DNA from 3 places in the Staphylococcus hsinchuensis genome. Region 1 is predicted to be linked to each of the others. Evidence: riboswitches for the same ligand, from Rfam matches in the RefSeq annotation. Region 1 holds a riboswitch; each other region holds the start of a gene.
The links. A riboswitch is a leader RNA that binds a small molecule or an ion and turns the genes downstream of it on or off. The one in region 1 is predicted to bind thiamine pyrophosphate.

Region 1 (8,279 bases):
TAATATCTTCAGATTTACTCAAGCAGGTTCTGAGGTTTCAGCTTTACTTGGTCGTATGCCTTCAGCCGTTGGTTATCAACCAACACTAGCTACTGAAATGGGTCAATTACAAGAACGAATCACGTCTACAACTAAAGGTTCTGTAACTTCAATCCAAGCAGTATTCGTACCTGCCGATGACTATACTGACCCAGCGCCAGCTACAGCTTTCGCTCACTTAGATGCGACAACAAACTTAGAGCGTAAGTTATCAGAAATGGGTATTTACCCAGCGGTAGATCCACTTGCTTCTACATCACGTGCACTTGAACCTGCTATTGTTGGTCAAGAGCATTATGAAGTAGCACGTCAAGTTCAGGCTACATTACAAAAATACAGAGAATTACAAGATATCATTGCAATTCTTGGTATGGATGAACTTTCAGAAGAAGATAAGCAAACAGTTGAAAGAGCGCGTCGTATTCAATTCTTCTTATCTCAAAACTTCCACGTAGCTGAACAATTTACTGGTCAAAAGGGTTCTTACGTGCCAGTTAAGAAAACTGTAGAAGACTTCAAAGACATCTTAGAAGGCAAATACGATCACATTCCTGAAGATGCATTCCGACTTGCAGGTGGCATGGAAGATGTAATTGCAAAAGCTAAAGACATGGGTGTTGAAGTTTAATAAATTAGGAGGTATGGATAATGAGTACATTAAGCCTGGATATTGTCACTCCTAATGGTTCTGTTTACGACCGAGATGATGTTGAACTAGCAGTATTACAAACGACTGCCGGTGACATCGGTGTTATGTATGGACACATTCCTACAGTTGCAGCGCTAGAAATTGGCTTTGCGAAAATAAATTTTGACGGCGGTTCAGAATATATTGCAGTGAGTGAAGGTTTTGTTGAAGTCAGACAAGAAAAGTTATCAATTATTGTACAAACTGCTGAGCCTGCTAACGAAATAGACGTAGCTAGAGCAGAATTAGCTAAGTCTAGAGCAGAGTCTCACCTAAATAATGAGTCTGATGACACTGACGTTAATAGAGCCAAACGTGCATTAGAACGCGCGAATAACCGTATTCGTGTTGCAAATCTACAATAGTTAGTGGGAAAATATAAAAAACGCATATATTATACAACTTAGAGTTGTGATAATTAGACGTTTATAATTATAATGAAGTTCCCCACAAATTAATAAAAAGCGTGGTTTCCATAGAAACCACGCTTTTTTTAAATGTGTTTATTTATAAGTTGAAAAATAAAATTATAACTATTAAAATGATAGTTTAATACTCAGTTAAACAATATAAGTTAAACACGACATATTTAAACATTACACGTAGAGATATAGAAATGATAAATAGCAAAATACACTGAAACGCATTTACAATATCAATAACCGAGTATCAATTAAATGCAAATTGTTGTAAAATATATAAATGTGAATAGTGAGGTGTATGTTAAATGGAATACATGGGACAATTTTCAATTGTTCATCTCATATTACATGTGGTTTGTATTTGTATTGCTTATTGGGCATTAAATGCGATTAGATTAGACAAAATATTTAAAAATGGTTTCGCATTGCAAGTACAAGTGTGTATGATATTTTTAGCGATTTTATTGGGAACTGGAGTCAGTAATTTTATTGTTGACTTATTAGAGTTTTCAACTCAAATTAAGTTTTTAACAAACTAATTCATATTATTGTATATTTTTTATAGTTATAGATATAATGATTTTGAAGTGAAATGAAATATTTAAAGTAGTAAAGTGGAGGATTTAAGATGGATAAGATTGAAATTAATGGTGGAAATAGATTGACGGGCGAAGTTAAAGTTTCTGGTGCGAAAAATGCAGTATTACCAGTATTAACTGCATCTTTATTAGCTTCTGAAGGTGTAAGTACTTTAAAGAATGTACCAGCTTTAAGTGATGTTGAAACAATTAATAATGTTATTTCAACTCTAAATGCAGAAGTTTCTTATAATAAAGAAGAAGAAACTGTAACTGTTGATGCTACGAAAGATTTAAATGAAGAAGCACCATATGAATATGTGAGTAAGATGAGAGCTAGTATTCTTGTGATGGGGCCACTATTAGCACGTTTAGGTCACGCAAAAGTTGCGCTCCCAGGTGGTTGTGCAATAGGTTCACGTCCAATTGAACAACATATTAAAGGTTTTGAAGAATTAGGTGCAGAACTCCATATGGAAAATGGATTTATTTATGCAAGTACGAAAGATGGTCTTAAAGGTACTACAATCCATTTAGATTTTCCAAGCGTAGGTGCAACTCAAAACATTATAATGGCTGCTTCATTGGCTGAAGGTAAATCAGTCATTGAAAATGTTGCACGCGAACCTGAAATTGTTGATTTAGCTAACTATATCAATGAAATGGGCGGTAATATTTCTGGTGCAGGTACTGATACGATAACAATTCAAGGTGTAGAAACATTACACGGTGTAGAACATTCAATTATCCCTGATAGAATCGAAGCAGGGACTTTACTCATTGCTGGTGCTATAACACGTGGTGACATTCTTGTTAATGGTGCAATTAAAGAACACATGACAAGTTTAATTTATAAATTAGAAGAAATGGGCGTACAATTGGACTATGAAGACGATGCCATTCGTGTAAGTGCAGAAGGTGCCTTAAAGCCAGTAGACGTTAAAACACTACCTCATCCAGGTTTCCCAACAGATATGCAATCACAGATGATGGCACTATTATTAACTGCAGAAGGACATAAAGTTGTAACTGAAACAGTGTTTGAAAATAGATTTATGCACGTGGCAGAATTTAAAAGAATGAATGCACAAATTACTGTAGAAGGCAGAAGTGCAAAGATTGAAGGAAAAAGCGAACTACAAGGTGCACAAGTAAAAGCAACAGATTTACGTGCTGCCGCAGCATTAATTTTAGCTGGACTAGTAGCTGAAGGAACGACTCAAGTTACTGAATTGAAACATTTAGATAGAGGGTATGTTGATTTACACGGAAAATTAAAGGCATTAGGTGCAGATATTAAACGAATTAACGACTAAATGATATGATAGTAACGTAAGTGGTAAAACAATTACTATATTATATTTTCGGAGGTTTATATCAATGGAGACGATTTTTGACTATAACCAAATAAAAGAAATTATTCCTCATAGACAGCCTTTTTTATTAATTGATCGTGTCGTTGAGTATGAAGAAGGGCAACGTTGTGCTGCAATTAAACAAGTTTCTGGTAATGAACCATTTTTCCAAGGTCATTTTCCTGAATACGCTGTAATGCCTGGTGTATTAATTACAGAAGCATTGGCACAAACAGGTGCTGTTGCAATGCTTAATAACGAAGCAAATAAAGGTAAAATTGCTTTATTTGCTGGTATTGATAAATGCCGATTTAAAAAACAAGTAACACCTGGTGATACGTTATACTTAGAAGTAGAAATTACTAAAATGAAAGGACCAATCGGTAAAGGTAGCGCTAAAGCAACTGTCGATGGTCAACTTGCATGTAGTTGTGAATTAACATTTGCAATACAAGACAATAAGTAAGAATAAACTCATACTTAATTTAAATATGCATTGTATATTAGGGTGAACCGGAAATTTTTAATTTCGGTTCATCTTTTATTTTTTTATTAATAATTGACTATAAAAAAACAGCGATTGTTGGACGAAATTTTCCTACAATCGCTGATATTTTGGGTAGAGTATAGTTTAATATAAAATACATTATCTTTGTAATTTGTGAATATTATCAAGAAAACGAATCATTCATTCTTTTCTAGTTTTTCATCTTTCAATCTTGGTTTAGATTGCATCATTCGGTTGAATGTCTTCTTCAACTCATCTCCAGTTAAACCATCGTCTATAAGTTGTTCAAGTAAGCTTTCTGCATAAACTTGTCTTAATGTATAGATATGACATTCAAAAACGACAGAAATGGCACGCTCTAATTGAGTAATATGTTTAATCGTTGCATCGAATAAAGCTGGGTCATTGGCTGGTCGTGTAATGACAACACGGATATCTAATAAAGTTTCATCATCCATATATTGTTGCATTGTTTCTAAATGGAAGTCAGAAATAACGATTTCTAATAGCCAACCTGTGCCGCTACTTTCTTTATTTATAATTACACCATCATCGATTTCATATTCTGTTACGCCACCATTTTCTGAAACAATTTGAAATCGAACTGCTTTAAATGTTTTCATCGTTTTCACATCCAAATAAAAATTTTAAATTTTACTATATCTTCAATTATAGACTTATTATAACGCAATTATTACCTTAGAAGAAATTAAATGTAAAATATTGTTAGAATATTACTAATAAAAAGTTGTTTATTGTATTTTGACCTCATTTTGTAAAATAACTATGATGTATTTACAAGGAGGTGACACATGATTAATAATATCGTTATCGTCGGACGATTGACGAAAGACCCAAAGTTGTTCGAAAAAGAGGAAACCTATTTAACAACATTTTGTGTAGCTGTCGAAAGGAATTATAAGGATAGAAATCAAAATAACATAGTTGGTTTTATTTATTGTAAATCTTTTGGCAAGGTAGCTCAGAACATTGTTAAGTATGTCAATCAAGGATCGCTTGTCGCAATAACTGGTCAAATGCAATCAAGAAAATACGTTAAAGACGATCAAACACATTTTATTTCCGAGTTATACGTTGAAACAATTAAGTTTTTAACTTCAAAGCACAAGGATGAAATCGAACCCCACACTACAAAAGATAATCAAGAAATCCTCGAAGACACGATACAAGACAGTGACTTGTACGAAATCATTTAAAACTCCCCCTAATTTTAATACTTATCTATGTTGTTCATTATTAAATTAATACACATTTATTTCCTACTATCAATTATACTTCTTAAACATACTATCCTTCTTTAGACCTCCCCCAGCTATCGAAGGATAGATTTGTTATCAAAATGTCATACATAAAATGATGGAAATTACTAGAGATTTAAAACTTTTAAACTTATAAAATACTGTCATTGCAAATTAAAGGTAAATTTATGGTTAATAAAAACAGAATAATCAGATATTTTACAAAGGTATTACATGCACCAATTGATAGAATTGTCAGTAAAATTTGAACATAGCAAACGATAAAGAAATTATTAGCACTAATTATTGTAAAAGTACATGTAATCTATATGTAAAAATAAAGCTGTTATTTTCATTTGGCTGTAACCTACAAGGTGATTTAAGATGTTACATTGTATTTAGCAAATTAATCAAACAATTAATTATCTTATAGGAGGATTTATTGAAATGAAAAAAACAGTTATCACTTCAACTTTAGCATTAGGCTTAGGCGTAACTGGCGCAGTAGCAGGACATTCAGCAGATGCTGCAGAACAAAATATCAATAAAGCAGACTTAGCTAACAAAGCTCAACATAATCCAGAGTATTTAAATGAACACCCAGTACATTCAGGTGCTTATAACTATAACTTCAAATATGACAAATTACACTATGATTTCGAATCAAATGGTACTTACTGGTCATGGAAATACGGCTCTAACTGGTACGTAAATGGTGATCAAGGTTCAAACAACCAAACTCAAACTAAACAAGTTTCTCATAAATCAGTTGCTAAACCAGCTGTAAAACAAGAAGCTGCTCCACAAACAAAAGCAACTCAACAACCAAAACAAACAACAACTAAACAAGCTCAACCAGCTCAAAAAACAACAAACGAATCAGCTTCAACTGGTTCTTCAGTACATGTAAACAGTCATTTACAACAAATCGCTCAACGCGAATCACGTGGTAACATCCACGCAATCAACCCTTCATCAGGTGCAGCAGGTAAATATCAATTCTTACAAAGCACTTGGGATTCAGTAGCACCAGCTCAATACAAAGGTGTATCACCAGCAAACGCTCCTGAATCAGTACAAGACGCTGCAGCTATGAAATTATACAACACTGTTGGTCCTTCACAATGGGTAACTGCATAATATAAATTTTCATATAAATGAATATATAAGAAGAGTGGATACCGAATTCGGTATTCACTCTTTTTTATTATGTAATACTTTTAGATAGCTCAACAAACCGTTCTTTTGCAAATGAATAGTGGTTTTGTTATGGTTAATTTAACAAAATATTATAGAAAATCTACTAGGGGTGCCTATAGGCTGAGATGAATTATAGTGTTCAAACCCTTAAACCTGATTTGGTTAAAACCAACGTAGGGAAGTAGTTTCATTATAGTCGATTGATATTAACTATTATTAACTACATTCTTACGTTGAATGTAGTTTTTTTATTGAGGAGGATTCAACTTGTTATTTTCTGAAGAATTAAAAAAAGATTCGCAACCAATTATCAACGATATTTATAATGACCCTTTTATTCAAGATATGTTACACGGCGAATTACCTAAAGCAGCTACAAAATTTTATTTAAGAGCAGACGCTTCTTATTTAAAAGAGTTTGCGAATATCTACGCATTAATTATTCCAAAGTTATCATCATTAGACGATGTGAAATTTTTAGTGGAACAAATCCAATTCATAGTGGGTGGAGAAGTAGAAGCGCATGAAATATTAGCAGATTACGTCGGTGAACCATATGAAGAAATAGTACAAGAAAAAGTTTGGCCACCAAGCGGCGATCATTATATTAAACATATGTATTTCAATGCCTTTGCTAAAGAAAACGCAGCATTTACGATTGCAGCAATGGCACCTTGCCCATATGTTTACCAAGTTATTGCTAAACAAGCATTAAAAGATGATGCTTTAAATCAACAATCTGGTCTGAAAAAATGGTTTGAATTTTACAGTACTGAAATGGACGAATTAGTTGAAGTATTTGATGAATTAATGAATAAATTAACTGAACATTGTACAGAAGATGAAAAACAAGAAATTAAAGAATGTTTCTTACAAAGTACTGTGCATGAACGCAATTTCTTTGCAATGTCATATAATGAAGAAGCGTGGTCATTTGGAGGAGATGCACATGAATAAACCTAAAATAGCACTGACTATTGCAGGCACTGATCCTACAGGCGGTGCTGGTGTTATGGCAGATTTAAAATCATTCCATGCATGTGGTGTCTATGGAATGGCTGCTATTACAAGTATTGTTGCTCAAAACACGAAAGGTGTACAACACATTCACAACTTTGATCAAAGTTGGTTGGCAGAACAAATGGAGAGTATATTTGATGATGAATTACCTCAAGCGATTAAAACAGGGATGATTGCATCCAAACCCATGATGGAATTAATTCGTGATTATTTAAAGAAATATCCTGATTTACCTTACGTGATTGATCCAGTTATGCTTGCAAAAAGTGGAGATTCATTAATGGAAGATGACGCTAAAGCAGATTTACAAAATATATTACTTCCTTATGCAATGGTAGCAACGCCAAATTTACCTGAAGCAGAAGAAATTACTGGTTTAACTATTAATGATGAACAGTCTATTTATCAAGCAGGAAAAGTTTTTATCAATGAAATAGGCAGCAAAGGGGTCGTTATCAAAGGCGGCCATTCAGAAGATAAACAGAATGCAAAAGATTATCTTTTTACGCAAAATGATGTGTATACATTCGAAGAGCCACGTTATGATACAAAACATACACACGGTACAGGGTGTACTTTCTCAGCTGTCATAACTGCTGAACTTGCTAAAGGTAAATCTATTTATGAAGCGGTTCAAAAAGCGAAAAAATTCATTTCTTTAAGTATTAAACATACACCAGAAATAGGCCAAGGAAGAGGGCCAGTGAATCACTTTGCGTACATGAAAGAGGTCGGCTTAGATGACGAATAATTTAGAACAGTTAAGAACTCAAAATCCATTAGTGATTTGTTATACCAATGATGTAGTAAAAAACTTCACTGCAAATGGTTTGTTAAGTCTAGGAGCAAGCCCTGCAATGAGTGAAGCGCCTGAAGAAGCAGAAGATATGTTACAAGTTGCGCAAACTTTGCTTATTAACATTGGTACATTAACGAAAGATCAAGAAATGGATATCATTAAAATTGGTCAAACAGCGAATAAAGTTGGAACACCTATCGTATTTGACCCGGTTGCAGTTGGCGCATCTCAATATCGAAAAGACTTCTGTAAGCGTTTTTTAGAGGAAGTTGAAGTTAGCGTCGTTAAAGGAAATAGTTCCGAGGTATTAACTTTAATTGATAGTGAAACAAAGATGAAAGGTACTGAAGGTGATCACTCATTAGATGTTGTTAATATTGCAAAATCAGCACATGAGCAGTTAAAGTGTGC
Region 2 (8,279 bases), 730 kb from region 1:
ATGAAGCATTGATGCAAGAATTAAGTGACGTTAAAGAAATTACGAAACCTGATGAAATTATGTTAGTCGTTGATGCCATGACAGGTCAAGATGCTGTTAATGTAGCACAATCATTCGATGATCAACTCACAATTTCTGGTGTAACATTAACAAAACTTGATGGTGATACACGTGGTGGTGCAGCACTTTCAATCCGTTCTGTAACGCAGAAACCTATCAAATTTGTCGGTGTGAGTGAAAAATTAGATGGTTTAGAACTATTCCATCCAGAACGAATGGCATCACGTATACTCGGAATGGGAGACGTTCTTAGTCTCATTGAAAAGGCACAACAAGATGTAGATCAAGAAAAAGCGAAAAATCTTGAGAAAAAAATGAGAACTTCATCATTTACCCTAGATGATTTCCTTGAACAATTAGACCAAGTGAAGAACTTAGGACCATTAGATGACATTATGAAAATGATTCCTGGTATGAATAAGATGAAAGGTCTAGACAATCTTAAAATGGACGACAAACAGATAGACCATATTAAAGCAATTATTCAATCAATGACTGCGACTGAGCGTAGCAATCCAGAAACACTTAATGTCTCTCGTAAGAAACGTATTGCCAAAGGTTCTGGCCGTTCATTACAAGAAGTGAATCGTCTTATGAAACAATTCAATGAAATGAAGAAAATGATGAAACAATTCACTGGTGGCGGCAAAGGTAAAAAAGGTAAACGTAAACAAATGGAAAACATGCTTAATGGTATGAATTTACCATTCTAAGCAATAAAGATATAAAAAAGCACGGTAGTAATCGCAATGCGCGAGCTACCGTGTTTTTATTTTGCATCTATTTTTAAAAAAAGTGGGATAAGTTAAGATTTACGGAATCGTAAATTAAATGCCTAAATTTTCTCTAAACGTAGAACCTTCATAAGCTGTTCTAAATAAGCCCCTTCTTTGCAATTCAGGTATGATATAGTCTACGAAATCTTCTAAACTATTAGGGAGAACTGGTGGCATTAAATTGAAGCCATCAGCCACACCAAGTTCAATCCATTCTTGCATCGTATCTACAATTTCTTTAGGAGTACCGATAAGTGTTAAATGACCGCCACCTGCACTAAGGTAACCGAGTAATTCACGTAATGTTGGTTCGGTATCACGAATAATTTCTAAAACTGTCTCATAACGCCCAACTGGACCCGTGAATTCTTCTACAGGCGGTAAGGGTGGTACAGGTTCATCCAAGTTCCAGTCGCTACAATCTTGTTGTATAAAGAAACTGAGTTGATTTAAAGCTGCCTCAATTGGTAGCGATTGATCTAATCGTTCCTTTTTAGCATAGGCCTCTTCCGTCGTTTCGCCTACATATGTGACTAAACCGGGGAAGATTTTAATATGTCTTTGTTCTACATCGCTATTTTCTATTTGGGTATCTAGTTTTTTACGAAAGGCTTTTGCTTGCTTTAAGTTCCATGATACAGAATAAACTGCGTCTGCATATTTAGTGGCTAAAGCTACACCTTGCTTTGATGCACCTGCTTGCATCGCAACTGGTTTTTGTTGAGGGCTTTTTGGAACAGTCAGAGGACCATTAACGTTAAAATACTTACCTTGATGATTAAACGCATTAATCTCGTCTGAGTTGATGATACGTTGATTTTGTCTATCATGTATAAAGTCTTTTTCATCCCATGAAACGAGTAACTTATTCATTAATTCTGCAAATTCATCTGCTTTTTCATAACGTGAAGCACGTTCAGGAAGTTCAGGTAAATTATGATTCCATGCTTCTAAGTCTGTCATGGAAGTCACAAGATTCCATCCGATACGCCCACCAGTAATATGATCTAAACTCAATATTTGGCGTGCTGCGGTAAATGGATTTGAGAAAGTGCTCGAAATGGTTGCAACTAGTCCCACATGATTTGTTACTTGAGATAAGACAGATAAACTGACAATAGGATCAAACCAAAACGCAGGCATATCGCTATCTGAATTTGCAGGGAAAGCTTGATTATCTGCAAAAAATACCGCATCAAATAGACCGCGTTCTGCGATTTGTGCTAATTCTTGATAGTAAGTCATATCTCCTACACGTTCGATACTAGAATCGGGCATTAACCATGCTGCTTGATGATGTCCACATGCAATGATTAATATCCCTATATTGATTTCCTTTGTTTCTTCATTATTCATAAACTCACACCTCATACATAAGAAAAATTAATTCATCGTTAAACCGCCATCAATTGTAAAGTTTTGACCTGTTATACCTGTAGCTTGATCAGAAATTAAATAAGCTACCATATTTGCTACATCTTGTGGTGTTGTAACCTTTCTTAAAGGCGTAGTTTGGCCAATCATATCGAATACCTCTGGCGTCGTCGCTGCACTTGCGTCTGTTGTCTTTAGTAACCCACCAGAAACTACATTAGCTCGTATGCCTTGTTGACCTAATTCAGCGGCTACATTACGAGTTAAACCAATGAGACCTGCTTTAGCTGTTGTATATTCATGATAGGGAACAACAGGATTTTGATATAAGTTAGTACCGATAGAAACAATTGCACCATCTTGTCTATCTATAAATTGAGGTAATACACTCTGTATCACATTAAAAGCTGATTTCAACGTACCATCAAGTTGTTGTTGGTAATCTTCCCAAGATAAATCTTTAAATGCCTTTTGTTGTGTCGGGTCAAATTTGAAACCAACGAGTGCATTATTCACGATAGCATCAATTTGACCGAAATGTTGTGACGCTTTCTGAACTAATGCTTCTACTTCATCTCTTTTTGTTACATCGGCTTGAATAGCAATCGCTTGATCTGTACCGATTTCTTCCACGAGCTGTTGAGCCTTTGATTCACTTTGAAAATAATTAATTACAACGTTGTGTCCTTGCTCAGCCAATGTTTTAACAGTAGTTGCACCTAATCCACGGCTACTACCTGTAACTAATACTGTTTTACGCATATACATCTCTCCTAAAATATTTAATCAATAAAAAACACAACTTTCATAAAAAGAAAGTTGTGTATGAGAAATTCATGTTTATATCAATAGAATTTAATTCTAAATCAACGATAACATCATCCACACTTTCCTACGCTAGTTCAAACTAGATCAGGTTCGAAGGGTTTGAGCTAAAGCTTATCTCAGTTAAAAACACCCCTAGTGTCTATTTATTTAATTTAACTTCAATGTAAAGTTAATCGACTGTTGTGTCAAGCTTTGTGAAATAGAATGTATGTCCTTTTGTCATATATATTTGACATCAACATCAGTATATACTATCGTTAATGTACAATATATATGACATTTTTGAGGTGTGATTGCTTGAATAAACTTAATGAATATAGGAAAAAGAATCAATTATCTCAATTAGAATTAGCTCGAAAGGTAAATGTTTCAAGACAGACAATTAATTTAATTGAAAATAATAAGTACAATCCCTCATTAAATTTATGTATTAACATTTGTCTAGCATTAGGCGCAACATTAGACGATATTTTTTGGGAGGAGTAATTAAAATGAATGAAAACAATCAGAAGCATATGAAACGTTTTCTCGGTTTCATTAATGATAAGGACGAGAGAGAATTACAAATCATTTATTCAAAGATAGTAAGCGTCTTTTTTATTTCATTTTATCTCACAATTTTATTCGCATTTATAAGTATTTGTTTTGATGCTTACTTCAAGCAAATTTCTTTAGGTAGCATTTTACTCATGGTCTTAGGGTTTGTAGAAGCATTGACAGTTATGATTTCCTTGAGAAAGGAAGATGTAAGAGATGAATTAGTTACTTCTCAGCACGAATATCGACAATTATTGAAAAAGATACGATTTCAATGTTTTATTTCCGGTATATTCATTGTATTTACGTATTTAATATTTAGCATAGTATTCAATCTATGCATAACTAAACAGCTGCAAATTGAAGGTTATACTCTCTTTTCTTCATTTATAGCTGGTTTTGTCTTTAGTTTTCTATCTTACTTTGTAGCGAAAAGTAAAATTAAAATTGAAGACTAGTGTCATGGGTAAATAGTTAATACCTTTCGATCCATTATTCCATAGCACTAACTGCCTGACATGATACAAAACAATATTTTTTGAAATGGTAAAGAATAAACTCTTTACAAGTAGATATTTAACTGTTATCATTACTTCTTGTAGAAAATAAAAAGTAAAACATATTAAAGGAGAGAATATAAATGGCAGTTAAATTACGTTTAAAACGTTTAGGTTCTAAAAGAAATCCATTCTACCGTATTGTAGCAGCTGATGCTCGTGCGCCACGTGATGGTCGTAGCATTGAACAAATTGGTACTTACAACCCAAATAATGTTCAAGCTCCAGAAGTTAAAATCGACGAAGAGCTAGCATTAAAATGGTTAAAAGAAGGTGCAAGACCAACTGACACTGTTCACAATATCTTATCTAAACAAGGTATTATGAAAAAATTCGACGAACTAAAATAGTTTGATATGTATAGCAAGTTTAAAGGCTGAGACATTTTTTGTCTCAGCCTTCTTTACTTAGTAAGTTAAATTTTAGAAATTGCTATGGTTGATCTAACTATAGCTTATGATTTAGGTAATACTTTGAGTAATGATACGTGTTATAATATAGTGAGTTTGGAACATGGCCAGCAATGGGTATCCGTGTGAATTTTAAAAAGCGGAGGGACAGAATATGAAAGTTGAAGTAGGTAAATTCGTTAATACACATGGTGTAAAAGGTGAAATTAAAATAAAATCAAATTCAGATTTTACAGATACACGTTTTCAACCAGGAGAAATTGTGACAATCGAACGTGAAGATCAACAACCTATCGAATTCACAATCGCTTCACACCGAGTACATAAAGGATTTCATTTAGTTACATTTGAAGGTGTAAACAATATTAATGATATCGAATATTTAAAGGGCGAAACTTTATTACAAGAACGCGATCACGAAGAAATCGAATTAGGGGAACATGAATACTTCTATTCTGATATTATTGGTTGTACTGTGTTTGACGATGAGGGCACGCCAATTGGACGTGTGATTAATATTATGGAAACGGGTGCAAATGACGTCTGGATTGTCAAAGGTGAGAAAGAATATTTAATCCCATATATTGCAGATGTGGTGAAAGATGTAGACGTAGAAGGTAGAAGTATTACAATTACACCAATGGAAGGGTTATTAGACTAATGAAAATAGATTTTTTAACATTATTTCCAGAAATGTTTGATGGCGTTTTAAATCATTCAATTTTAAAAAGAGCGCAAGATAAATCATTATTACAAGTTCATACGCATAATTTTCGTGACTATGCTAATAATAAACACAATCAGGTAGACGATTATCCATTTGGTGGGGGTCAAGGTATGGTATTGAAGCCTGAACCAATGTTTAATGCTTTAGAGCACATTGAACAAACAGCTGAATCACGTGTTATATTAATGTGCCCTCAAGGCCGCCCATTCAGTCAAGAAATTGCTCAAGAATTGAGTGAATCAGATCATCTTGTGTTCATTTGTGGTCATTATGAAGGTTATGACGAACGTATACGTGAACATTTAGTAACCGATGAAATCTCTATGGGTGATTATGTATTAACAGGTGGAGAATTACCGGCAATGGTAATGACAGATGCTATCGTAAGATTATTACCAGGTGTGCTAGGTAATCAACAGTCACATGAAGATGATTCTTTTCAAGACGGCTTATTAGAATTTCCTCAATACACACGTCCTCGAAATTATAATGATATGGAAGTGCCTGAAGTGTTATTATCAGGAAATCATGCCCATATAGATGCTTGGAGACACGAACAAAAGTTAATCAGAACATGGGAGAAACGTCCTGATTTATTAGAGCATTATGATCTTTCAGATAATGATAAAAAGATACTGGAAAATCACAAAAAGCAATTGAAAAATAAATAGCAGTGTGCTAATATATTTTAAGTGTGCGAAGCACGAAAAATCACTATGGTCCGCTGCTATATTTTGTCGAGGCAAGAACATAGGCTGAAGGAGAGAATAAATTATGAGTAATCACAAATTAATCGAAGCAGTTACACAATCACAATTACGCACAGATATCCCTTCATTCCGTCCAGGTGACTCTTTAAGAGTACACGTACGTATTATTGAAGGTAACCGTGAGCGTATCCAAGTATTCGAAGGTGTAGTTATCAAACGTCGCGGTGGAGGTATTTCAGAAACTTTCACAGTACGTAAGATTTCTTCAGGTGTAGGTGTTGAACGTACATTCCCATTACACACACCTAAAATCGAAAAAATCGAAGTTAGACGTCGTGGTAAAGTACGTCGTGCTAAATTATACTACTTACGTGAATTACGTGGTAAAGCTGCTCGAATCAAAGAAATTCGTTAATCAGCAAATAAGGTTTAAACAAAGTACAGTTTTAAGCAATTTACGATATAAAAAAGGTCTGAGACATTTTCAGTGTCTCAGACCTTTTTTGTATAATAATAAATTTCATTTTATGATGTACATTTTATTGTGAAGGATGACTTGATGAAATCGAGACGAAAACGATAATAGTCAGTTTAAATATAGATGTATGAACAAATTTTGAAATTGTTAATAAAAAAGTGGGAGTAGGACAGAAATCGAATTTTTATTAAAGATTTCGCAGTCCCATCCCGGCAAGGATGACTAGGATTGAAAAAAGCTTATTATAAGCGCATTTTCAATTCAGACATCTACTGCCAAGTTGATAAAGAGTCTGAGAAACCTATGTTTATCTCAGACTCGTCCTTTTTTTATTATACGGAACAATTAAATGGATTGTTACGTAATTATTTTTTAACTTTTAACTTGTGTCTCAACCACCATGTGAAACCAATACTGAGTATGATTCCAATACTACTTAGGAGAATTAATAAAAGTGTGTGTGGTGGTGTATAACTGAGTTTAATCGTTTGTTGTCCTTTTTCTACTGGGATCACGGTCATTATACCGTTACCTTGTTGTACTGGAACTTGCTTACCATTTGCTTGTGCATGCATACCTTCTCTATAGGCCATTGGCAACACGATATAACCATGATCATTTTTATCTTTGTGAATTGTATAACCTGAACGTGTTTGCTTAACATCTACTTTATCTAGCCTATGTGTAGCTTGTTTTAATGTATGATAATTTTCACCATAAATGCCTTTAATGTTAAAGCGGTATTGTCCTTTAGATAATTTAATATCTAAATTTTGATTCGCTTTAACGCGCATAGTTACAGGCGATACAAAACGTCTATATTTATAAGAAAGTTCATTACGGTGTTGGTTATATTCATTTACAGCTACATCATGTTGTTTGTCAGGAGAGAGTAACTCTACATCCATCTCAACATACATATCTTTATATTTATTAGCAATTGAAGATGGAAGGTGATAAGAAACGCCGCCTTTATCTTGTTCGATGATTAAATGACCTTTATCATCTCGATGTGCATTGTGTAATTCAGATTTAGTTTTATTTAATAAATTTTGATTTAATTTTAAATGGCTGTTTGCTTTATGTTTATTATCGTTAAACACGACACCCTTCAACATAGCTTGTTCACGGTCCAGCGGTGATTTCAGTTCATCTTTATCGTAAACTTTATGTGCGATATGTGCACTTGGATAGTCAATTTGGTTTGTTGAATGAATAAATGATTCTTTATCTGAGTGTTTTACAATATCGTGTTGTTTGAACCCATAAGACATGTTTAAATCATTCGGTCTTCTAAAGCGGTCTTTGACGTCCCATAAAGCCATCTCGTTAGCTCTATTTGACATTAATCGATAGGTACTATTTTTATCCACCGGCATATTAATTTGAAGTTGTTTATCATAGTATTTCAAAATATCTCCATCAAATATACTTGAATATAGTGCAATCCCATCAAAATGATAAATCATTGGTGAGTTCAATCCATATGCCGACATGTAATCTATACGTGATAAAGGATCGTCACTGTGTTTTTCATTGACTTGTTTAATGCTTTGATTGAGTGCTTTACTTTTATAACTTGAATCATTCATATTATTTAAAGTTGATTCATATCTTACTACATTATTATGGTGATCATTACTTAAAATGACGATTTGTTGAATTAGTAATAGGGCGACTAATGTTATTAAAGTCCAAGGTTTCGTCATTAGTTTACGTTTGAACAGTATCAAACCGATAAACAACATGAGAACTAAGCAAACGTACATCCATGTCATAACTTCATTTTTAACGACTAATGACATGACAAACATGATGAGTA
Region 3 (8,279 bases), 880 kb from region 1:
CATTTCATTTTGACTTAAACCTTTGATTTGGCGACGTGCTTTAAGTACAGATGTTGCACTCATTGAAAACTCGTCTAAACCAAGACCTAATAATAATGGTATTGCTGTAGCATCTCCTGCCATTTCACCACACATACCTGTCCATTTACCTTCTTTATGTGAAGCGTCAATGACTTGTTTAACTAAGCGTAAAATTGAAGGGTTATATGGTTGATATAAGTATGAAACACGTTCAGACATACGATCTGCTGCCATCGTATATTGAATTAAATCATTCGTACCAATACTGAAGAAATCAACCTCTTTAGCAAAGATATCTGCTAAAGCCGCAGTTGAAGGTATTTCTACCATGATACCTAATTCGATATCATCAGAAACTTCTACACCTTCATTTTGTAATTTTTCTTTTTCTTCAAGTAATAATGATTTTGCATCACGGAATTCTTGTATTGTTGCTACCATTGGGAACATAATATTTAACTTTCCGTAAGCAGATGCGCGTAACAGTGCTCTAAGTTGTGGTCTGAAAATATCAGGCTGATCAAGACATAGACGAATTGCACGGTATCCAAGGAAAGGATTCATTTCATCCGGTAAATTAAGATATGGTAATTCTTTATCCCCACCGATATCTAACGTACGCACAACGACGCGTTTGTCTTCCATTGTTTCAAGCACTTTTTTATAAGCTTCGAACTGTTCATCTTCAGATGGTAACTCATTTCTACCCATGTAAAGGAATTCAGTACGGTAAAGACCGATACCTTCTGCACCATTATCCATCACACCAGTTAAATCATCAGGTGTTCCGATATTTGCTGCAAGTTCTGCATGTTTGCCATCTAACGTTTTTGTTTCTTCATCACGAAGTTTTTGTAATTCTTTTTTATCTTCAAAGAAACGTTCACGCTTGTTTTCATAAGCAATGACTTCATCATCAGTAGGGTCAACTATAACTTCACCTGTTAAGCCATCTACAATAATCATGTCACCTTGTTTAACTTCTTTGGAAATTGTTTTAGTACCTACTACGGCAGGTATCTCTAAAGAACGACTCATGATAGCTGAATGCGATGTTCTTCCACCAATGTTCGTAACAAAACCTTGCACGAACTCTTTATTTAATTGTGCAGTGTCTGAAGGTGTTAAATCGTTCCCAACGATGACAACGCTTTCATCAATCATACTAGGATTTGGTAATTCGACACCTAATAAATGTGCTAATACACGTTTAGAAACATCGCGGATATCAGCAGCACGTTCTTTCATGTATTCATTATCCATAGATTCAAATATAGTAATGAATTGACCAGTAACATCTGTTAATGCAGTTGGTGCGTTAACTTTTTCATTTTTTATTTTTTCTTCAATCGGTTGAATTAATTCTGGATCATCTAACACAAGTAAATGTGCATCAAAAATAGCTGCTTTATCAGCACCTATATTTTTTTCAGCATTGTTTCTAATCTTTGTTAACTCAACTTTGGATGTTTCGATAGCCTTTTTAAACAATTGTAGCTCTGCGTCTACATCAGTAACCTTTTCATTGTTAAATGACAAATCCGGCTCGACAATTAGATAAGCTTTGGCAATTGCTACACCATCAGATGCAGCAATCCCATTAATATAATTTGCCATATTATTCAGTTAAACCTTCTTTAGATAAGATTTCAGTTACTGCTTCAATTGCTTCTTTTTCATCGCTACCATCAGCATAGATGTTGATTTCAGCATCTTTACCTACGCCTAAGCTCATAACACCCATGATTGATTTTAAGTTAACTTTTTTACTATTATATTCAAGTTGAATATCTGAATCGAATTTAGATGCAGTTTGAACAAGCATCGTAGCTGGTCGTGCGTGAATACCTGTTTCGTCAATGATTATATATGATTTTTGTTCCATATTAAGATTTCTCCTTCGCATAGTTAGACTCGTTAGTTTATTATAAAACCTATCAATGTTTTATACAAATAAGATTACCAAAATATGCATGTAAATTCAATGCGTTATACCTGTGATGTAGCGTAATTTGGGCCAAATGCGGTTAAAGTGTAATAAAATTCTAACTATTCAAACATCTTTCTGTAACGGATGTTTTGAGTTTCTAATTTTAAAATTGATAAAAAAGAGTCTAAGACAAAATAAATGTCTCAGACTCTTTCTCAATAAGTGGGAGTAAGGAATCTCTATTAGAAACTTCGATTACTGTTCTACTCCTTTAATTTCATATTTATTTAATTAGACAATTTCTTTTACTACTTTTTCACATTTTTCAATGTGTTCATCGCCCATTTTTTTCATGAAATAATAACTTAATGATGCTGAAATAGCTTGACCTACAATTGGGAACCATTTCGTTTGTTTAGCTGCTACTCTTTTCGCAACATCTTTAACAACCATTTTTAATAATGCTTCTGAAATTTTTTTCCCAATAAATTGACTACCTTGAACAGCTGCGGCAGCAAATACACGTTCTCTCATGTCGTCGCCCATTGTGCTTACTTGATTATGATCTACACCATAAATTTTGTTTATATCTTCTATGATGTCTTTCATTAATTTAATATCCACACCAAAGTCTAAACCAGGAATCGGAACGACACTTACGCCTGATGAAAGCATTGATTTCTTTTTAACTAAAGTTTGCGCACGTTGACGTCTTTCAGCAATATCATCACTTGTTACTGGTAAGTTACTTTTTTCACTAATTTCTTCTATATTTAATACTTTATTACCAACTTTTTGTGTGAATTTATTCGTCACTTTATTTTTTATACCCATGAATTTCACTCCTCGTTAATATATTCATATTGAATGAATTACCCTATTTGAAGAAAATTATTGTATTTTAACGAAAATCGCTTTTAAATATTTTGAAGGTTTATAATGTGGATGTGTTTTAAAATCTTTCGGCAAGCCCATAACTTCTGCTAATTCAAAGTCTACACCAGCTTGTGTTAAAGTATCTTTCACTACCTTTTTAAAAGCTTTCAAATTAAATGTACTATTATTTGTACATAACAACATTGTGCCTTGAGGTGCGAGTACCTGCAAAGCGCCTTGAATCAATTTATCATAATCTTTCGTTACAGAAAATGTTTTCTTTTTATTTCTAGCAAAACTAGGCGGATCAACAACGATGGTGTCATAATCAAATTGATGTCTACTCGCATAATTGAAAAAGTCAAAAGTATCCATAACGAAAATATATTGTGATTTTGGGTCAATACCATTAAGACCAAAGTTTTCTTCCGTTAAAGGACGTGACCGGTTAGCTAAGTCCACACTCGTCGTTACTTTTGCATGTTCAACAGCAGCAACTGAAAATGCACCTGTATAGCTAAAAACATTTAATAAACGCTTATTTTCGGAAAATTGATCTTTTAATTTCTTTCTTACTTCTCTTTGATCAAGAAAAATACCTGTCATTGGACCATCATTTAAATCAACATTATAAAATGTGAAGTTTTCTTCTATTACAATTGGAAATTCTGGAGCTTCTCCGTCAACAAAGCCACCATCAATTTGTGCATCTTTAAAACGTGTTTTCTCAAAAATTGAAGTATATTCAAATACATTTTTAAAGGCTTGTAATACACTGTAACGGAATTTATAAATGCCTTTTGAATACCATTGAATTAAAAAATGACCATCATAATTATCAATAGTCAAACCACCGACGCCGTCACCTTCACCATTAAATATTCTAAACGCATTCGTACCTTCTATATTATAAAAATATTGACGATCTTCTTTCGCGATTTCAAATAGTCGTTCGAAAAATTGTGTATTAATCACTTCATTTTTATCGTAACTTAACACCCAACCTATACCTTTATGTTGTTTACCAACGTATGCTGTAGCAATATAATTACCTTGATCATTTACGAGATGAAACAGTTCTCCATCCTTTAAATGATCGTATGCATATAAATCTTCTTCTTCAATTAATGGATATTCATTTAAATATTTCGTTTCTTTACCTTTATTTAATGTGGCAGTCTTCATTACATTTTGTCCGCCTTTCCTAATTTATCTGTTATTTATTCATTTTATCATCTTGGTGAGGTTAAATACCATGTTCATTTAAACATATTTAAATTACTGAAAAAAGTTAACCCAATATTGTTATATATAGTTGTAAATTTAACGATAAACACTATCTTTTCATTTGATTGTAGCTCAATAAAAAAATCGACAAAGTACATTAATCATACTTTGTCGATTATTTCTTAAGTTAATGAGTAATTTCATCGATTAATCTTTGGATGGTTCTCGCAATTTAATTACGAAAGCTACTGTAATTGTAATTAACATTAATAATAATGTTGGCGTAATAAATGTTGAGAATAATGAACCATGGACCATGATGTTTGCGAATTCTGTTAATAATTTGAAGAATAATATACTTACTAAGAATAAATGTAAGAAGTAGAACTTACCTCTTAAATAATTCGTTAATGTAGTTAAAATGTAAGCAATCATGATTAACATTAGAATTAATAATGTTACCCATTCTATGACTACTTGTGTTTGTGATAAATCCCAAGAATCACTTGTGAAGATTTCGCTTCGGTTACTAAATTCAAATAAAGTAAAGAATAGTAACACTGCCCCACAGAAGAGCTCTACGTAAAATGTTTTAAGCCATTTTGGTTTTTTCATCCAATTTGGAATATCATCTTCTTGAATATCAATTTTCTCTTTCCATTTAGTGATAAACTTATCTTTTTTATCTCTAACCTTTTGTAAATCAACGCTTCTTCTTGTTTTTCTAGTAAACTCTGTTGTTTTGTCTTGTATACTTTTAAAGTGTTCTTTAGTTTGATTAGACATTGATTCTTTTTTAGTTCGTGATAATTCCGGTTCTTCTTCCCCTAATTCCTGTTTCGTTAAAGGCAATGATCTTCTTAAGAATAAGAAATTCCAAATCGCCATTTGACCTAATAACCACATAATTAAGAAGAAAGTGTTCACACTTAAGATGTCTACAGGTACAATCTGTTTATCATCTATACGACCGTATAGTACAATTTGCGTTAACAAATAGGTAATACCATATGAAAAGATTATCCATAAGAAATGGGCTTTTCTATGATTAGGATTTAATTCATCCTTATAAATAATGTAACCTATATGTATAGCAAACGGTATGATGAATATGATTGCAAAGAAACTATAAACTTGCGTCATTAATGCAATTGTAATGATGAAGAATAAAACACCTATGACTAAAAAGAAAATAGAAATATCGTAATCATAGCTCGTTGTTCTAAAAAGTGTTACGCCAATATAAATTAATGCAATTCCAAATAATATTATTAAAATAGCACTGATAATCGGGAAACTCCCAATATAATTACTCATCACACGAATTATTTCTCTAAAAAATGCATTTATAAAGTCCCATACATTATGAATATGTAAGTCAATCTTACCTTTACCATTTAATTTGTTTATTAATGATAAGTTCACTAAAATAATGAGACCTAAAAATAGAGAAACAATGCCAATAATATAACTGTATAATATCTCAGCGTGCTTCTTTAAAAAGGACATACCATTCACCTCAAGGTTATTATATATGAACATCGCGTTCTTGTCTTTAATAAATTAGCAAATAAGTCTTTAGTATGATATAAATACCTTATAATTTGCATATTTAAACTTCTACAATACATGTGACAAAAATTTTTAGTACAGAAATTCCAACGTCCTCCATTATATCGTCGACGTTATAACAATTGTTAGTGGTTTAATTTTATCGAAACGGGTAAATATAGAGTGAAACATATTTTACAAATATGGTAAGGAGTGTATGTGATATGAGTAAAGAAGAACAAAACAAACAAGCTGCCGAAGAAGCAAAAAAAGCTGAAGATAAATTAAAAGAACAACAAGAATCTAAAGATGAAGGTTCTGAAGAAACACAACAAGATATTCAAGACACATTAGACTAAAAAATAGATTAACGTCATTCCCTTTTACGTGAATGGCGTTTTTTAATTCATGATTTTTCTTATATTCAAATTACCACAAACATCTGCGTCTGAGACAATAATAGGTTTTTCAGACTTTTTATCAACTTGGCAGTAGATGTCTGAATTGAAAATGCGCTTATAACAAGCTTTTTTCAATCCTAGTCATCCTTCCCGTGTGGGACTACGAAATCTTTATTAGGAAATTCGATTTCTGTCCCACTCCCTTTTTGTCAATGAGTGAAACTACGAAATCTCTATAATAGAAATTTCGATTTCTGTCCCAGTCCCAATTTACGAAAAGAACATTCCATGATAACCTTGACAGGATGTAACAAAAGGCATACATTAGAATTAAAATTTAAATATAACATTCGCACTAGGGGTGTTTTGTGACTGAGATGAGGTAAACCCTCAAACCCTTCGAACCTGATCTAGATGAAACTAGCGTAGGAAAGTGTACCGAATCAATGTGTATACACAAACTGTGATTCGGATGCTTTCGTACGCACAATCTATTTTAGGTTGTGCGTTTTTATATTAGGAGGAAGAACAATGTCAAAAGGACTCAAATTATCAGAAATACTTGTTACCGTATTAATTGCTGTTGTCTTTGCGGTCATATATAACCTTTGGTATGTAGTTTACAATGCAATGAAAGTAACTGGGCTACATATTGAAGAGCTTTCTTATGGCGCATGGTTTATGGCTGCTGTTGTTGCGTACTTAATTATTCCAAAAGTAGGAATCGCATTATTAGCAGAGTTTGCTGCAGGCGCTGGGGAAACAATCATTACAGGAAAATTCGATCCCGCCGTAATGATTTATGCCTTTATCCAAGGTTTAGCTTGTGAGATTATATTCGCTATCTTTAGATATAAGTCTCGTTCAGCAATGGTCGCAATGCTCGCCGGATTATTAACAGCTATCTCTACATTACCTTTAGATTTTGCATATGGTTATTTAAATGAACTAGCAGGATGGAATTTAGCATTATATATTATTTTCCGTCTCATCGGAGGCATCGTAGTAGCTGGTTTATTCTCTTACTTAATCGTTAAGGCATTAGATCAGACAGGAGTAACGAGATTGTTTAGAACTTCAAACAAAAGTGACTACGACAATTTATAAGGGGCTCTTAATGTGATAATCGCAAAAAATTTACGACTTAAATATCCAAGTGTCGATCATAAAACATTTGATAATTTAAATTTAGAAATACCTGATAAACAAAAGGTATTACTTGTTGGTCCATCTGGCTCTGGCAAAAGCACTTTATTGAATGTTTTAAGTGGAATTGTGCCAGAATTAATCGATTTACCAATGAAATACGATAAACTCCAAATTGATAAACATTGTGGCATGATATTCCAAGATCCCGATGCACAATTTTGTATGCCTAAAGTATACGAAGAACTTGCATTTGTGTTAGAAAACCGTCAAGTGCCCAGAGATGAAATGGACAGACACATTGAAGAAGCCTTATCAGCTGTAGGACTAGATGTCGATAAAGAACAATACATTAACCATTTAAGTGGCGGTATGAAACAGAAGCTTGCAATAGCTGAAACATTATTGCAACAAGCCGACACACTGTTTTTAGATGAACCAACCGCGATGTTGGATATCGAATCTACCGCTGATTTGTGGAACAAAATTAAGGACTTATGGTCAAATCAAACTGTCATTATTGTCGAACATAAAGTTGAACACATTTGGCAACATGTGGACCGCGTTATTTTAATTAACTATGATGGTGCGATTGTTGCAGATGATACACCGATAAATATTTTAAACAATTATGAACATCTGTTATCTGAATATGGTGTTTGGCATCCGAAAGCATGGAACGCAGCACCACAACCTATTAAATACCAACCGCAAATAACAGATGATGATAAATTTGAATTTAAAGATACTCATATAAAACGGAGTAAACATGAACTCATCCACATCCCCTATCGAGAAATCGACTCAGGTGAATGGATTACGATTACTGGACGTAACGGCTCGGGTAAAACAACTTTACTTGAATCAATGATGCAGTTAATTAAATACGATGGGAAAATGTATTTTAATCAGAAAAAATTGTCTAAAATTAAAGAAGCAGCTCAACATATGTATCTCGTATATCAGAACCCAGAATTACAATTTATGACGAATTCTGTATATGAAGAAATCAATATTCAGTTTAAAAATCATAAAACAGATGAAAAGAAAGCGGACGCGTTAACACTATCAATGTTACAAACATTAGATTTAGAAAGAGTTAAATCTCAACACCCATTCGAGCTTTC

Region 2: another riboswitch for thiamine pyrophosphate. It lies ahead of QQM35_RS07485 (3-oxoacyl-ACP reductase); the one in region 1 lies ahead of tenA (thiaminase II).
Region 3: another riboswitch for thiamine pyrophosphate. It lies ahead of QQM35_RS06760 (ECF transporter S component); the one in region 1 lies ahead of tenA (thiaminase II).

The regions. Positions count from the first base shown of each region.
Region 1 covers NZ_CP128355.1:27,034-35,312, reverse strand. The annotation lists gene atpD (F0F1 ATP synthase subunit beta) at 1-667, shown strand, start outside; gene QQM35_RS00190 (F0F1 ATP synthase subunit epsilon) at 688-1,092, shown strand; gene QQM35_RS00185 (DUF1146 family protein) at 1,455-1,688, shown strand; gene murA (UDP-N-acetylglucosamine 1-carboxyvinyltransferase) at 1,778-3,043, shown strand; gene fabZ (3-hydroxyacyl-ACP dehydratase FabZ) at 3,108-3,548, shown strand; gene QQM35_RS00170 (YwpF-like family protein) at 3,767-4,213, opposite strand; gene QQM35_RS00165 (single-stranded DNA-binding protein) at 4,403-4,807, shown strand; gene QQM35_RS00160 (transglycosylase family protein) at 5,297-5,989, shown strand; TPP riboswitch at 6,145-6,246, shown strand; gene tenA (thiaminase II) at 6,317-7,006, shown strand; gene thiD (bifunctional hydroxymethylpyrimidine kinase/phosphomethylpyrimidine kinase) at 6,999-7,820, shown strand; gene thiM (hydroxyethylthiazole kinase) at 7,810-8,279, shown strand, end outside.
Region 2 covers NZ_CP128355.1:1,491,949-1,500,227, forward strand. The annotation lists gene ffh (signal recognition particle protein) at 1-773, shown strand, start outside; gene QQM35_RS07480 (LLM class flavin-dependent oxidoreductase) at 888-2,192, opposite strand; gene QQM35_RS07485 (3-oxoacyl-ACP reductase) at 2,220-2,972, opposite strand; TPP riboswitch at 3,083-3,182, opposite strand; gene QQM35_RS07490 (helix-turn-helix transcriptional regulator) at 3,336-3,524, shown strand; gene QQM35_RS07495 (hypothetical protein) at 3,530-4,033, shown strand; gene rpsP (30S ribosomal protein S16) at 4,216-4,482, shown strand; gene rimM (ribosome maturation factor RimM) at 4,697-5,203, shown strand; gene trmD (tRNA (guanosine(37)-N1)-methyltransferase TrmD) at 5,203-5,940, shown strand; gene rplS (50S ribosomal protein L19) at 6,044-6,394, shown strand; gene QQM35_RS07520 (YfhO family protein) at 6,823-8,279, opposite strand, start outside.
Region 3 covers NZ_CP128355.1:1,343,552-1,351,830, reverse strand. The annotation lists gene ptsP (phosphoenolpyruvate--protein phosphotransferase) at 1-1,638, opposite strand, end outside; gene QQM35_RS06790 (phosphocarrier protein HPr) at 1,640-1,906, opposite strand; gene QQM35_RS06785 (DUF697 domain-containing protein) at 2,243-2,785, opposite strand; gene QQM35_RS06780 (class I SAM-dependent rRNA methyltransferase) at 2,843-4,012, opposite strand; gene auxA (lipoteichoic acid stability factor AuxA) at 4,262-5,563, opposite strand; gene graF (glycopeptide resistance-associated protein GraF) at 5,830-5,964, shown strand; gene QQM35_RS06765 (hypothetical protein) at 6,007-6,141, opposite strand; TPP riboswitch at 6,354-6,455, shown strand; gene QQM35_RS06760 (ECF transporter S component) at 6,538-7,113, shown strand; gene QQM35_RS06755 (ABC transporter ATP-binding protein) at 7,126-8,279, shown strand, end outside.